DNA from 3 places in the Ruegeria sp. BJ3 genome. Region 2 is predicted to be linked to each of the others. Evidence: riboswitches for the same ligand, from Rfam matches in the RefSeq annotation. Region 2 holds a riboswitch; each other region holds the start of a gene.

Region 1 (5,101 bases), 550 kb from region 2:
ATCGCCTCATAGGTGGTGTTCAGATCCATCCCGGCGGCCGTGGCGGTCACCAGCGCCTCGGCGCAGGTAATCAGGTTGGCGGTGGCCAGATAGTTGGTTAGCACCTTCAGAACCGAGGCCGTGCCCAGATCGCCGGTATGCAGAATACGCCGGCCCATCGTCGTCAGGAACGGCAGAATCCGCTCGAACGTTGCCCGGTCGCAGCCCGCGAAGATCGAGATATTGCCCGTGGCCGCCCGGTGGCACCCGCCCGAAACCGGGCAGTCCACCGCCGCCCCGCCGCGCTCGATCACCATGGCCCCCAGGCGTTTGACCTCGGCCTCGTCAGTGGTGGACATCTCCATCCAGATCTTGCCGTGGGTCACCTCGGGCAGCATCTGCTGCATCACCGCGTCCGAGGCAGCGGGCGACGGCAGGCAGGTGATGACCGCATCGCAATCGCGCATCATCTGCGCCGGGCTTTCACCGGCTTTTGCCCCCTTGGCGGCGAACTCCGCCACAAGATCGGGGTTAAGGTCGTATACCGTCAGGTCGATACCGTTGCGCAGCAGCGACCCCGACAGCTTGCCCCCCACATTGCCCAAACCGATGAACCCGACCTTCATGTTCTGCCCTCCTGCAGGCGCAATTTCGTTGGCCCGAGTATTTCCGTTGCCCACCGACAAAAGAAACGAATAAAAAGTCAGTTTAGATGCAAAAAATTTTGGTGCTGAATGGACCGCCTGCCCAATCCGGCCTGGCTGCGCAGCTTCGAGGCCGCTGCCCGCCACCTGAATTTCACAACCGCCGCGCAGGAACTGGGCCTGACGCAAACGGCGGTGTCGTTGCATATCCGCTCGCTCGAGGCGGACCTCGGGCAGCCGCTTTTTGCCCGCAACGCACGACACCTGTCGCTGACCGAGCTGGGCCAGTCCTATGCGCTGACCGTGCGCCGGGCGTTGTCGGATATCGCGCTATCCACCAACAGCTTGTTCGGCCCCGCCTCGCGACAGGCGTTGACCATCCGGGCGGCGATATCGTCGATGACCTACTGGATCGCGGCCGAGCTGCCCGCGTTCAGCGCGCAGCACCCCGAGATCCCCGTGCGGCTGGTGTCGCATATCTGGAACGACTCGGCCGCGCCTGCCGATGTGGACGTGGAAATCCGGCTGGGTTATGGCGACTGGCCCGGTGTTGCGGCCGACCGGCTGTGCTCGGAGCGGCTGGTGCCCATCTGCCGGGCGCAGGACCCGGCGCCAGACCTGCGCAACGGCCCGTTGATCCACATTCTGGGGTACGAGGACAACTGGGCGCGGTACTTCGAGGCGACGGACACCGACCTGCCCGACCGCCCCGCGCGGCATTCGGCGGATACGACCGTCACGGCGCTGCAACTGGTGATGGCCGGCGCGGGCTACGCCACCGTTCTGGAGCGGTTCGGGCGCAACGCGATCGCGCAGGGCGCGCCGATCCGGGTTGCAGGGCCGGCGATTCCCTTTGCCCAGTCGCACTACCTGATCCGCAGCGTCAGCGCGGCGCCTCCGTCCATCCCCGCCCAGTTGTTCCTCGCGTGGTTGCGCGACCGATTGGCCGGTGATGCCGCGGACTGACCCCGGCAAGTCGCTTTTTCGATCCGACGCAAAGCACTTGCCCCTGCGCGCTTGACAACCCCCCTGCCCGTACCGCATGTCGCTTGCGTTGGTGTCTGTGCAAACAGATGAAAAGGGAATGCGTCAGCGGTTTTCCGTCAAACGCAGCCGCCCCCGCGACCGTGACCGGAGAGGGTGCCCAAATGCCACTGGCCGCAGGCCGGGAAGGCGGGACATCCGACAGAGCACTGCTCTGACATCCGCAAGCCGGGAGACCTGCCAACGCCCGAAGACAAACCGGACGGGGTGTTCCGGTGTCGGGCCCATGTCCGCAACGTGGCCCGCGCATACCCCGTCCCCCGACAACCGAGTGATGGGGATGAGAGACGTGACCGAGACCACACCAGTCGAGCTGCTGGTCTGCACCACCTGCCGACGCGGGCTGCCCATCGAGGACGACGCCCAGCGCCCCGGCACGCTGCTGCACAAGGCGCTGGCCGCCGCCGACCTGCCCGAAGGCATCACCCTGAAGCCGGTCGAATGCCTGTCGAACTGCGACCAGGGCTGCTCGATCGTTCTGCGCGGCGGGCCGTCGCGCTGGACCTTCGTCTATGAGAACCTCAACGAATCCGACCATGTCGAGATCATCGTCGAAGGCGCCACCAAGTACCTAGCCGCCGATGATGGCCTTGTGAAATGGCGCGACCGCCCTGAACATTTCCGCAAGAACTGCGCCGCCCGCATTCCCCCGATTGGAGCCTGAGCATGAGCACCCTCGAAAAACTTCCCGTCACCGTCATCACCGGCTTTCTCGGCTCGGGCAAGACCACGCTGATCCGCCACCTGATGTCCGAGCCGCAGGGCAAGCGGCTGGCCGTGGTGGTCAACGAATTCGGCGACGTGGGCGTCGATGGCGAAATCCTGAAAAGCTGCGCCATCCCCGATTGCCCGGCGGAGAACATCATGGAACTGGCCAATGGCTGCATCTGCTGCACCGTGGCCGACGATTTCATCCCCACGATCGAGGCGCTGATGGCGCTGGACCCGCGCCCCGACCACATCCTGATCGAAACCAGCGGTCTGGCCCTGCCGAAACCGCTGCTCAAGGCGTTCGACTGGCCCGATATCCGCTCCAAGATCACCGTGGACGGCGTGATCGCGCTGGCCGATGCCGAGGCCGTGGCTGCAGGCCGTTTTGCCCCGAATGTCGCGGTAGTGGACGCCCAGCGCATGGCCGATGACTCGATCGACCACGAAACGCCCCTGTCCGAGGTGTTCGAAGATCAGATCTCGTGCGCCGACATCATCCTTCTGACCAAACCCGACCTGGCCGGCCCCGAAGGCGTGGCCAAGGCGCGCGAGGTCATCGCCGCCGAGGCGCCGCGCCCCCTGCCCGTAGTCGAGGTTGCCGAGGGCGCGGTGGACGTGCGCGTGGTGCTGGGACTGGAAGCCGCAGCCGAAGACGACATGGACGCCCGCCCCTCGCATCACGATGGCCATGACGACCACGAACATGACGATTTCGAAAGCATCGTTGTCGAACTGCCCGAACAGACCGACCCGGCGCAGTTGGTCGCCAAAATCGAGCGTCTGGCAAACGAGCTGAACATCCTGCGTGTTAAGGGCTATGCCGCCGTTCAGGGCAAGCCGATGCGCCTGCTGGTTCAGGCGGTCGGCGCGCGGGTGCGGCACCAGTATGACCGCCCGTGGAAGCCGGACGAGGAGCGCCGCTCGCGCCTTGTTGTCATCGCCGAGCATCACGACATCGACGAGGCTGCGATCCGCGGCATCCTGACGGGCGTCACCGAGGCCGCCGAGTAAGCACCGATGCACGTCGTCTTTCGCGAAAGCCACGGGCTCGAGGAAACCGAGACCCCGACCGATCTGGGCCAGAGCCCAGCGGATCTGGTGGTGCTGTCCTTTTCGGACAGCGATCTGGGTGCCTTCGCAGCCGGATGGCATCGCGGCGGCGGGCCCGAGGGGCGGATGCCCTCGTTGCGGCTGGCCAACCTGACGGCGCTGAAACACCCGCTGTCGGTCGATACCTATGTCGAACAGACGCTGGAGGGCGCCAAGGGCATCCTGATCCGGCTGATCGGCGGCGTGCCCTACTGGCCCTACGGGTTGCAGCAGGTGCTGGCGCTGGCGCAGGCCAAGGGCATCGCGCTGGCGGTTCTGCCCGCCGACGGGCGCGAGGATACGCGGTTGGACGATTATTCCACCCTGCCGGTCTCGACCCTGCGGCGGCTGGCGCATCTGTGCGATACCGGCGGCGAAGTGGCAGCCCAGGCGGCTCTGGCGCAGATGGCGCTGGCAGCGGGGCTGTATGCCGGGCCGGTGATGGGGGCCAAGACACTACCCGACTGCGGCGCGTGGTGCCCGGATCGCGGCGTGATCGCGCCCGAGGACGCCTTCGCAGGCCAAGGCCGGCGCATCATCGTAACCTTCTACCGCGCCTACCTGACCTCAGCCGATACCGCGCCGGTCGCGGCGCTGATCCGGGAAATCCGCGCGCGGGGTCATCAGGCGGTGGGGCTATTCGCACCCTCGCTCAAGGCGCCTACGGCGGCTGAGTGGTTGGCCGAGAATATCCCCGCGATGACGCCCTCGGCGATCATCAATGCCACCTCGTTTTCGGGCAAAGGCGCGTCGGGCACATCGCCCTTGGACGTGGCGGGCGTGCCGGTGTTTCAGGTCGCGCTGGCCACTTCGCGCCGCAAGGCGTGGGCCGAGGCCGAACGCGGCCTGTCGCCTGCCGATCTGGCCATGCATGTGGTGCTGCCCGAAGTGGACGGGCGCATCTCGGCCGGTGTCGCCTCGTTCAAGGAACCGGGCAAGCGCGACCCGCATCTGGAATATTCCCGCTTTGCCCACCGGCCCGAGCCGGACCGGATCACCGCCATCGTCGACCGGGCGATGGCCTGGGTGGACCTGGCCGAGAAACCAAAGGCGCAACAGGTACCCGCGCTGGTTTTGTCCACCTATCCCGGCAAGGACTGGCAGATGGCCCATGCGGTGGGGCTGGACGCACTGGCCTCGGCCGAGGCGATCCTGTCCGACCTGCAAGGCGCGGGGTATGACACCGCCCCCGCCGAACCGATTGCCGAAACGCTTCTGGACGCCCGGATTTCATGGTCGGTCGATGCTTACCGCGCAGCGCTGGCACAACTGCCCGAGGCGTTGCGCGCCGATCTGGACACCGTCTGGGGCGCGCCCGAGGACGACCCGACCTGCGCCGATGGGGCCTTCCACTTCACCGCGCTTCGGCGCGGCAGGGCGTTGGTGGCGCTGCAGCCCGAACGTGGCGTGCCCGAGCTGCGTGACGACGAATATCACGACCTGTCGCGCACGCCCCGTCATGGTTATGTGGCCTTCTACCTGTGGCTGCGGCACGGGCTGGGGGCGGACGCGCTGATCCATGTCGGCGCCCACGGAACGCTGGAGTGGCTGCCGGGCAAATCGGTGGCCCTGTCGGCCGAATGCTGGCCCGAGGCGCTGATCGGCGATCTGCCGGTGATCTATCCGTTCATCGT
Region 2 (5,101 bases):
GGCCAAACGGCACTGCTGCGCCGGGCGAAGGCGCCGATATGACCGATTTCGGACAGTCCGAAATCCCTCGGCTCCAACAAATGCCGACGGGCGGTCGGACCATAGAGTTCAGCCAGCCGCCAGACGGCGGGCGGTGGCACAGTCTGGTCATCCTCGAACGCAATGATATCCGCCGTGGCGTTCGCCCGACTCCAATCCGCTTGGGGAAGCGTGTCTCCCAATTCGGGCAGATAGCTGGTGGGCGATGTACACCACTTGCGCCATTGCCAATAGACGCCCGCCGGCAAATCGGCTCCGAATCCCAGAAGTTTCCCCGGCAGGTACCCCAGAAGACGCACCAGAGGTGGCACGTGGCCATACCAGAACAAAGTCGCCAAGCCCTTGTAGGGCCACGGGTGATCGGCCACCGTCACCAAACCTGCGCACACACAGATCATCCGGTCGATCTGTTCGATTTCCGGTTGCAGCGGACCCAGCATTCCACCGACCGAATGCCCGATCACCCACAGTTTTGCCTGCGGGTATCGACGGCGCATCTCGGCACGCGCTGCGGGCATGTCGATCAGCGCCCAGTCCGCCATCGTGGCCTTCGAGTCTTTCAGCCGCCCGGTCAGCGAATGCTCAAAATCCCGGTAATCATATGTCAGGCAAGCCATACCGCGCTCGGCGGCCAGCCAGCGAGCAAAGTGCTGATAGTAGTCACGTGGCACTCCTGTTGCGCCGTTCAGCACAACAACGGTTTGCGGCTCGACCGCCGGAGTGTAAAGCCGCGCCGCCAGCTGGGTCTGGCCCGACGGAAACTTAAAGTCTTCCACGTCAACCGCGTGCTGCGAATCCAACATCTTTGCCTCCAAACACTCTGGACCGATCGGTCTAATACTTTGTGTCTGGACCAATTGGTCTAGGCCTGTCAATATTTGGCCTGCATGACCCAACGTCCACCAAACACCAAAGATCGCCTGATCGTGACTGCCGCCCGACTGTTCCAGCGCTCGGGCTATAACGGTGTCGGTCTGGCGGAATTGCTGGCCGAAGCGCAAGCCCCCAAGGGTTCGCTTTATCACCATTTTCCAAAGGGCAAGCCGGATCTGGCCCTGGCGGCGGCCAGTTGGGCCTCGGACGGGATGTTGAGCATGATTGCTGCGGCATTCGACGACGCCGCGGATTTTCGCGACGGGGTCACCACCCTGTGCCACAAGATCGCGAAGCTGTTCGACACCTCGGCCCAATGGGAGACCTGCCCGATCGCCGCCACCCTGTTCGAAAGCCCCGACAACCGCGCGTTTCGGGAACATGCCGACCGTCTGTATGAAAGCTGGATCATCGAAGTTCGAAACCACGCCGCGCGGTTCGGAGTTTCCGACCCTGAAAATGCTGCGGACACCCTGTTCATCGTGATGCAAGGCGGCTGGCAATTGGCCCGTGCCCGCGGGGATTCGAATGTGCTGCGCAGACTGCCTGATCTGTTCCCTTGGGACTCACTCCGGCAACCGGGCTGAAACCGTCTTGACTCGATCCCGGATACACCGCTAGCGATGAGGGGATGGTTCCCGTGCCGTTTCGGTCCGGGATGAAAAGGGAACACGGTGCGGTCCAACCCGGAACTCCGGAGCGGACCAAGGCCGCGACTGCCCCCGCAACTGTAGGCGGAGAGCGATGCCTAAATACCACTGACCGCAAGGTTGGGAAGGTCGGCAAAGCAAAGACCCGCAAGTCAGGAGACCTGCCATCAAACGTGAAACCGAAACTCGGACGGGGTGTCCGGGCAGGGTCTGGCCTTGAAACCGGCGTCTGTCCAAATCCACCTCGCCCAGCGCGCGGAGGGCGCAACATGATTTGGAAGACCGATACCCATGAATTCGCGGCAACCATCTGCCAGCGCACCGGAAAGACCTGCCCGGCATTGGCGCGCATGGCACGGGCCATCGCGCAGGCAATGGCGACGGCGCAGGCCGCTACATCCCCCGACTTCCAAGTGGAAGGCAGTAGCGAACTGGCCCATTGCGAACATGGCTGCACGGCGCGGTTCGATGCACGTCCCGAACGGATCCGCGTGTATTGCGGAGCGGCCGCCGACACCCCGTCCGACTGCCTTGATACCTACGCCGACATGCTGTTTGACGACCAGAGCGACGCCCTGCCTGCGCAGGTCATCAGTGATCGACCCTGTGCGATGCTGCAGGCCACGGCGATCATGCCCGTGGTCAGGGCCGAGCGCGAGTTCCGCGCAACCGCCTGAATGTCAGGTCGCCAGTGCCTCGCGCGCTGGGGCGACGGCCCAGTCCATCTGAGCATCAGTCTCAACCGCGCAGGGGCGTACGGCCCGCAGGCGTTTCAGGGCCTGTTCCGGCTGCTCGCCGCTCTCGATCATCAAGCGCAGAACAACCATGCCAGACCGCCCACAACCGCCCCGGCAGTGGACCAGTACCCGCCCACCGCCCGACAGCGCATGGCGGGCGGCGGCGCTGACTTCGGGCCATCGGTCGGATATCTCGGTCGACGGCGCCGAGAAGTCGGCGACCGGAAGATGCGCCCACCGACAGGCGCGCCGATGAATGTCACAGCCCAATTCGCCCGCACCCACAGAAACCAGTTCGGCAAGGGTTGTCATCGAAATCACCAGCCCCGGCGCCCAGGCTGAAATCAGGTCCAGGTCTCCCTCATAGTCGCCGCCACCGCCGGGAACCGAGGTCAGGGCCAGCGTACCGCCGCCCACCTGCAATGCATGAACCACAAGATTTGTCATCAGACGTTCCCCCCGAAACTGGCTGATTGAACTTGATCCGCGCAGTATGCCTCACACCGCGCGCTCGCCAAAGCGAAAAACCTGCACCGGTGCTGTGGACGCGGGGCACCTGGAACTCTACCCTGCATCGTCAGTACGAATCCGTCAGAGCAGACATGACCACACAGTCCAGCCCCGCCTATCAGGTTCTCGCCCGAAAATACCGCCCGGAAACCTTTGCCGACCTGGTCGGTCAGGATGCCATGGTGCGTACGCTGAAAAACGCGTTCGAGGCGGACCGCATCGCGCAGGCCTTCATCATGACCGGCATCCGCGGCACCGGCAAGACGACCACGGCCCGGATCATCGCCAAGGGCATGAACTGCATCGGACCCGACGGCAATGGCGGCCCAACGACCGAACCCTGCGGCCAGTGCGAGCATTGCGTGGCCATCATGGAAGGTCGCCATGTGGACGTGCTGGAAATGGACGCCGCCAGCCGCACCGGCGTGAACGACATCCGAGAGATCATCGACAGCGTGCGCTATCGCGCCGCCAGCGCACGGTACAAGATCTACATCATCGACGAAGTCCACATGCTGTCGACCAGCGCCTTCAACGCGCTGTTGAAAACGCTGGAGGAACCGCCCGAGCATGTGAAATTCATCTTCGCCACGACCGAAATCCGCAAGGTTCCGGTCACCGTGCTGTCGCGCTGCCAACGGTTCGACCTGCGCCGGATCGAGCCCGAGGTGATGATCGGCCTGCTGCGCAAGATCGCCACCGCCGAGGGCGCGGAAATCTCGGATGACGCGCTGGCCCTGATCACCCGCGCCGCCGAAGGCTCGGCCCGGGATGCGACCTCGCTGCTGGATCAGGCGATCAGCCATGGTGCCGGAGAAACCACTGCCGATCAGGTGCGCGCGATGCTGGGACTGGCCGACCGGGGCCGCGTGCTGGACCTGATGGACATGATCCTGCGCGGCGATGCGGCCGGGGCCCTGACCGAACTGGGCGCGCAATATGCCGAGGGCGCCGACCCGCTGGCGGTGCTGCGCGATCTGGCCGAAATCACGCATTGGGTCTCGGTGGTGAAGATCACCCCCGACGCGGCCGAAGACCCCACCGTCTCGCCCGATGAGCGCACCCGCGGCCAGCAGATGGCCGAGGCGTTGCCGATGCGGGTGCTGACCCGGATGTGGCAGATGCTGCTGAAGGCGCTCGAGGAAGTCTCGGCCGCCCCCAACGCGATGATGGCCGCGGAAATGGCGGTGATCCGCCTGACCCATGTGGCCGACCTGCCTAGCCCGGAAGAGTTGATCAAGCGCCTTCAGGACAGCCCTCCGCCGCCCGCCGGCGGGCCGGGGGGCGGCGTTCCGGTCGCCGGAAACAGCGCCCCGCCCGTGACTGCGACGGCCTCGGCCCATGCGCCGGCCCCGCGCGGTGCGGGCGGCGCGCCCACGGCGGCGTTGGCCCAAGACGTGCAGACCGCGCTGGCGCGTTATCCAACGTTTGAGCATGTGGTCGAGCTGATCCGCTCCAACCGTGACGTGAAGCTGCTGGTCGAGGTCGAGAACGGCGTCCGCCTCGTCTCGTACCAGCCGGGCCGGATCGAGTTCACGCCCACCGAAAAGGCGCCCACCGACCTGGCCGCGCGGCTCGGGTCCGCGCTGCAGCGCTGGACCGGCAATCGCTGGGCGGTCTCGATCGTCTCGGACGGGGACGCGCCCACCATCGCCGAACTGCGCGACGCGGCCGAGCTGGCGCTGAAGGCCAAGGCCGAAGAACACCCTTTGGTTCAGGCGGTTCTGACACAGTTCCCCATGGCCCGCATCACCCGGATTGAAACACCCGAGGACCGTGCGGCCAAGGTCGAAACCGAAGCCCTGCCGGAGGTCGAAGACGAATGGGACCCGTTCGAGGAAGACTGATCATCCGCGCAGAAGGCGCGCTGCCCTTGTGAAGGACGCAGACGGCCCGTATTTAGGCCGCAAATCGAATGACAGGAGACATACAGATGCTCAAAGGACTCGGCGGTCTGGGCGACATGGCCAAGATGATGAAATCCGCGCAGGAACTGCAGACTAAGATGGCGCAGATGCAGGAAGAGCTGAACACCATCATGGTCGTCGGCGAATCCGGCGCGGGCCTGGTCAAGGCCGCGGCCTCGGCCAAGGGCGAACTGAAAGGTCTGGACATCGACCCCTCGATTTTCAACAGCGACGACAAGGAAGTGGTCGAGGACCTGATCCTGGCCGCAATCAAGGACGCGCAGACCAAAGCCGCCGAGCGGTCGCAGGAAGAAATGGCCAAGCTGACCGAAAGCATGGGCCTGCCGGCGGACATCAAGCTGCCGTTCTGATCTTCGCCCCTCAA
Region 3 (5,101 bases), 540 kb from region 2:
GACCCGGCCGATCTGGCCGGGCAACGCACCCTCACCTGCTCGCCCCGCAGCCGCGCCAGTCATGGCACCGGCAGCGTGGCTGAAGCTTCCGCCCTTGCCGCCGCCGGACCGGGCGCGCGGCTGCTTTCACCCCGACAGATCTCGGACGACCGGCTTGCCACCTGCGCGGTCGCCATTGGAGGACAGACATGACCGTTCATTTCATCGGCGCCGGACCGGGCGCCGCCGACCTTCTGACCCTGCGCGGACGCGACATCATCGCCGCTTGCCCGGTGTGCCTGTATGCCGGATCACTTGTGCCCGAGGAGATCCTGGCCCACTGCCCCGAAGGCGCGCGCATCGTGAACACCGCGCCGATGGATCTGGATCAGATCATGTCTGAAATCAAAACCGCCCATGACGCCGGTCAGGACCTGGCCCGCCTGCATTCGGGCGACCTGTCGGTCTGGTCGGCGATGGGCGAACAGATCCGGCGCCTGAAACAGATGGGTATTCCCGTCAGCGTGACCCCCGGCGTTCCGTCCTTTGCCGCCGCCGCAGCCGCTTTGGGCACCGAACTGACCCTGCCCGGGCTGGCGCAATCGGTGGTGCTGACGCGGACCCCGGGGCGCGCCTCGTCCATGCCCGAGGGCGAAACGCTGGAAAACTTCGCCCGCACCGGCGCGACGCTGGCCATTCACCTGTCGATCGGCAATCTGGACAAGGTTGTGGCCGACCTGACCCCCGCCTATGGCGCCGATTGCCCGGTGGCCGTGGTGTACCGCGCAAGCTGGCCGGACGAGCGGATCATCCGCGCGACGCTGGGCACGTTGAAGGACTCGCTGGACGAGAGCATCTCGCGCACCGCGCTGATCCTGGTCGGGCCGGCGCTGGCCGGTGAAGGCTTCGACGAAAGCTGTCTGTATTCAAAGACTTATGACCGTCGCTATCGCCCGCAAAGCGCCGACAGCCCGTGGTCAAGCTGGAGTCACGGAGATGACTAACCCGCCCGGAGTGCTGATCTCGGCCCCATCCTCGGGGACGGGCAAGACCACGGTGATGCTGGGCCTGCTGCGCGCGCTGGCCGAGGACGGGCTCACGGTGCAGCCCTTCAAGAGCGGTCCCGACTACATCGACCCGGCCTTTCACCGGGCGGCGGCGGGGCGGGCCTCGTTCAACCTGGACAGCTGGGCGATGGGCGCGCCGTTGCTGGGCGCGATTGCGGCGCAGGCCAAAGGCGCCGACATCGTGGTGGCCGAAGGGTCGATGGGCCTGTTCGACGGGGTCGCCAAGCCGGGCGAGCTGGGCCATGGGTCCAGCGCCGAGACCGCGCTGCGCATGGGCTGGCCGGTGGTTCTGGTGCTGGACGTGGGAGGCCAGGCGCAATCGGCCGCAGCAACGGCGCTGGGGTTCCGGATGTACAACCCCGACCTGCCCTTTGCCGGTGTGATTCTGAACCGCTGCGCCAGCCCGCGCCACGAACGCCTGACCCGTCTGGGGATGGAGCGCGCGGGCCTGCCGGTTCTGGGCGTTTTGCCCCGGCGCGGCGACCTGACCCTGCCCGAGCGGCATCTTGGCTTGATCCAGGCGGTCGAGCACCCCGATCTGGAAAGCGCAATTGCCGGCTACGCGGCCTTTCTGCGCGAACATGTGGATCTGGAAGCTATCAAGCGGGCGGCCTGCTCTGGCCCGATGGGGCCGTCGTCGGCCGCGCTGCCGCGCCCTCCGGCGCAACGGATCGCACTGGCCCGGGACGCGGCGTTTTCCTTTACATATCCGCATCTTCTGGAAGGCTGGCGAGCGGCCGGGGCCGAGATTCTGCCGTTTTCTCCGCTGGCGGACGAGGCGCCGGCCCCGGATGCCGATCTGGTCTGGTTGCCCGGCGGGTACCCCGAACTGCACGCCGGAACCCTGGCTGCAGCAGAGCGGTTCTTGACCGGCTTGCGCAAACATGCCGAAACGCGGCCCGTGCATGGCGAATGCGGCGGCTACATGGCCCTGGGCGAAGGGCTGATCGACAAGGACGGCGCCCGCCACCGGATGGCCGGGCTGCTGGGCCTTGTCACTTCGTACGAGAAGCGCAAGTTCAACCTGGGCTATCGCCGCGCCGAGTTGCTGGCCGACATGCCCGGGTTCTCGGCCGGGACCGCGCTGCGGGGGCACGAGTTCCACTATTCCTCGATCATCGAGCAGCCCGACGCGCCCTTGGCACGGGTTTTTGACGCCGAAGGCGCCGAAGGCCCACAGACCGGATCGCGCCGCGGACATGTCACCGGTACGTTCTTCCATCTGATCGCAGAGGCCAGCGCATGAGCGGTTTCGTTTCCTTCATCGGGTCCGGTCCCGGCGACCCGGAATTGTTGACCCTCAAGGCCGTGGACCGGCTGCAAAAGGCCGATGCGGTACTGTTCGACGATCTCAGCAGCGGGCCGATCCTGAGCCATGCGCGCAAGGAGGCCGACCTTGTGGGCGTGGGCAAGCGCGCCGGGCGGCCCTCGCCCAAGCAGGACCATGTCAGCCGCCTGCTGGTCGAGTACGCCCAGACCGGCCAGCGGATCGTGCGGCTGAAATCGGGCGATGGCGGCCTGTTCGGACGGCTAGAGGAGGAACTGGTGGCCCTGCGCGCTGCCGGCATCGCCTACGAGATCATTCCGGGCATCCCCTCAGCCATTGCCGCGGCTGCCGCGGCAGGCATCCCGCTGACCCGGCGGCTGACCGCGCGGCGCGTGCAGTTCGTCACCGGCCACGATGTCAGCGGGAAGCTTCCCGAGGACTTGAACCTGCCCGCGCTGGCCGACCCGGGTGCGACGACGGTGGTGTTCATGGGCAAGCGCACCTTTCCACTGCTAGCCGGCGCGCTGCACGCGCATGGGCTGCCGCTGGATACCCCCGCGCTGATGGCCGAGTCGGTCTCGACGCCTGAGCAGTCGCTGCACCGGTCCACCGTCGGTGCCTTGGCCGAGCGCCTGGGTTCCGAGATCGGCACCGCGCCGGCGCTGATCCTTTATGGTCCGCTGGCGGAGAGCGACGATGATTGATCTGGTCTTGATCGGGATCGGCACCGGCAACCCGGACCACGTGACCTTTCAGGGCGCGCAGGCGATCCGCACGGCCGATCTGATCCTGATCCCGCGCAAGGGCGCCAACAAGACCGATCTGGCCGGCGTGCGCGAGGAAATCATTCGCAAGGTCACCGACACACCGCCCCAAATCGCCTATTTCGACATCCCCGAGCGCCGGTCGCAGGAAGGCTACCTGCGCGGCGTGGATGAATGGCACGACATAATCGCCCTGCGCTGGCAGGAGGCGATGGCCCGGCACCCTGAGGCGCGCACCGTCGCCTTGCTGATCTGGGGCGACCCGTCGCTCTATGACAGCTCGCTGCGAATCGCGGCGCGGCTGGACCCGCAGCCTAACACGACGGTGATCCCCGGCATCACGGCGCTGCAGGCGCTGACGGCGGCCCATGCCATGCCGATCAACGAGATCGGCGCGCCTTATCTGGTCACCACCGGCCGGCGCCTCCGCGACGAGGGCTGGCCCAGCGCTGCGGATACGGTTGCGGTGATGCTCGATGGCGAATGTTCGTTCCAGATTTTGGACATGGCCGATTTTGACATCTGGTGGGGGGCGTACGTGGGTATGCCCGAGCAGATCCTGATCAAAGGTCCGCTGGCGGATGTGGCCGACGAGATTCTCCGCACCCGCGCCGAGGCCCGCGCCCGGCACGGGTGGATCATGGACATCTACATTCTGAAAAAGCGCGGGAATTGACGCGAAAGGTCGCAAATGGCGATTGCGCCACAGCGGCATTCACGTCTAAATGGATGGGTCTGGTCCTGCCGGAGACATCCGGATGCTAAGAGGGAATTTGGTGCGGCCTGCGCGCAGGTCAAATCCAAAGCCGCCCCCGCGACTGTAAGCGGTGAGCCCTGTTCAACCAGCCACTCCCGATCCGTTCGGGGGGAAGGCGAACAGAGGCGCTGACCCGCAAGCCAGGAGACCTGCCAGGCGAACAATGAAACACCGGCCGTCGGGTGCGGCGGCACAGGAGGACAGAAAATGACGACACAAACGCAAACCGCATCAACGGCACGCGCTGGCATTCTTTCGGCAGTGTTCGCGGCAGCCCTGGGCCTGGGGATCATCGCCCTGGCCGGTCACGTTCAGGCATCGGCGCTGCATGACGCCGCGCATGACGTGCGCCACGCAACCGGCTTCCCCTGCCACTAAACCAATGTTCAGTCGCATTCTGACCAGCGCGTTGTTCGCTGGTGCTGCAGCCGGGTTGATCGTCGCCCTGCTGCAGTTGGTATTCGTGCAGCCTGTGTTGCTGCATGCTGAACTGTATGAATCCGGAGAGCTGGTGCATTTCGGAGCCGAAGCCGTCTCGGCCCATCCCGAGCTGCCGGGCATGTTCTCGGACCTGACCCGCGACGGGCTGAGCGTGGTGTTCACGATGCTGACCTATACCGGCTATGCGCTGGTTCTGGTCGCCCTGATGTCGCTGGCCGAAGCCCAGGGCCACCCGGTTGACGGGCGCACGGGCGTGCTGTGGGGCCTTGCCGGTTTCATCGCCTTTCACCTGGCGCCGGGCTTCACCCTGGCCCCCGAGGTTCCGGGCGTTGCCGCAGCCGATGTGTTTGCGCGGCAGATCTGGTGGTGGGCAACCGTCGCGGCTGCTGGTGTGGCCATGTGGCTGATCGCTTTCGGTGGCAACATCGTCAGCTATCTGGTTGCGGCCGTGCTGCTGATGGCCCCGCACCTGATCGGCGCACCGGAACCCGACGTGTTCACCGGGCCGGTTCCGACCGAGATCGGGGCACTGTTCGCCGCGCGCGCCTTCGGTGTGGGCCTTGTGGCCTGGGTGCTGCTGGGTTCGTTTGCCGGGTATTTCTGGCAAAGCGAGGGCAAGCGCGTCGAAGCCGCAGCCTGATCCCCGAAATCCCACGACCCGCCGGCGCCCAACCGGCGGGTCATTTGCTTTTTTAGGAAACAAGATGACACGCTCGCTTGCTCTTTTCGCGATCGGTCTGGTCTTTGGCGGGGGTGCCGGGTTCGTGCTGGCCGCGGCCAACGGCGTCACCTTCGACGGCCACGACCATGCCGACCCCGCCCAACA

Evidence for each region. Region 2 has a riboswitch for cobalamin ahead of ACR3EL_RS02395 (hypothetical protein). Riboswitches for the same ligand answer to the same signal wherever they lie in the genome.
Region 1: another riboswitch for cobalamin. It lies ahead of ACR3EL_RS05125 (DUF1636 family protein); the one in region 2 lies ahead of ACR3EL_RS02395 (hypothetical protein).
Region 3: another riboswitch for cobalamin. It lies ahead of ACR3EL_RS05055 (CbtB domain-containing protein); the one in region 2 lies ahead of ACR3EL_RS02395 (hypothetical protein).

Annotation. Positions count from the first base shown of each region.
Region 1 covers NZ_JBQFIT010000001.1:1,020,665-1,025,765, reverse strand. The annotation lists gene ACR3EL_RS05135 (NAD(P)-dependent oxidoreductase) at 1-605, opposite strand, end outside; gene ACR3EL_RS05130 (LysR family transcriptional regulator) at 714-1,589, shown strand; cobalamin riboswitch at 1,662-1,866, shown strand; gene ACR3EL_RS05125 (DUF1636 family protein) at 1,948-2,331, shown strand; gene cobW (cobalamin biosynthesis protein CobW) at 2,334-3,389, shown strand; gene cobN (cobaltochelatase subunit CobN) at 3,396-5,101, shown strand, end outside.
Region 2 covers NZ_JBQFIT010000001.1:471,723-476,823, reverse strand. The annotation lists gene ACR3EL_RS02405 (alpha/beta hydrolase family protein) at 1-842, opposite strand, end outside; gene ACR3EL_RS02400 (TetR/AcrR family transcriptional regulator) at 966-1,499, shown strand; cobalamin riboswitch at 1,528-1,745, shown strand; gene ACR3EL_RS02395 (hypothetical protein) at 1,832-2,239, shown strand; gene ACR3EL_RS02390 (protein-tyrosine phosphatase family protein) at 2,243-2,746, opposite strand; gene ACR3EL_RS02385 (DNA polymerase III subunit gamma/tau) at 2,902-4,656, shown strand; gene ACR3EL_RS02380 (YbaB/EbfC family nucleoid-associated protein) at 4,743-5,087, shown strand.
Region 3 covers NZ_JBQFIT010000001.1:1,008,656-1,013,756, reverse strand. The annotation lists gene ACR3EL_RS05080 (cobalamin biosynthesis protein) at 1-192, shown strand, start outside; gene cobM (precorrin-4 C(11)-methyltransferase) at 189-983, shown strand; gene ACR3EL_RS05070 (cobyrinic acid a,c-diamide synthase CobB) at 976-2,292, shown strand; gene cobA (uroporphyrinogen-III C-methyltransferase) at 2,289-3,017, shown strand; gene cobF (precorrin-6A synthase (deacetylating)) at 3,010-3,753, shown strand; cobalamin riboswitch at 3,797-4,005, shown strand; gene ACR3EL_RS05055 (CbtB domain-containing protein) at 4,042-4,212, shown strand; gene ACR3EL_RS05050 (CbtA family protein) at 4,217-4,915, shown strand; gene ACR3EL_RS05045 (hypothetical protein) at 4,980-5,101, shown strand, end outside.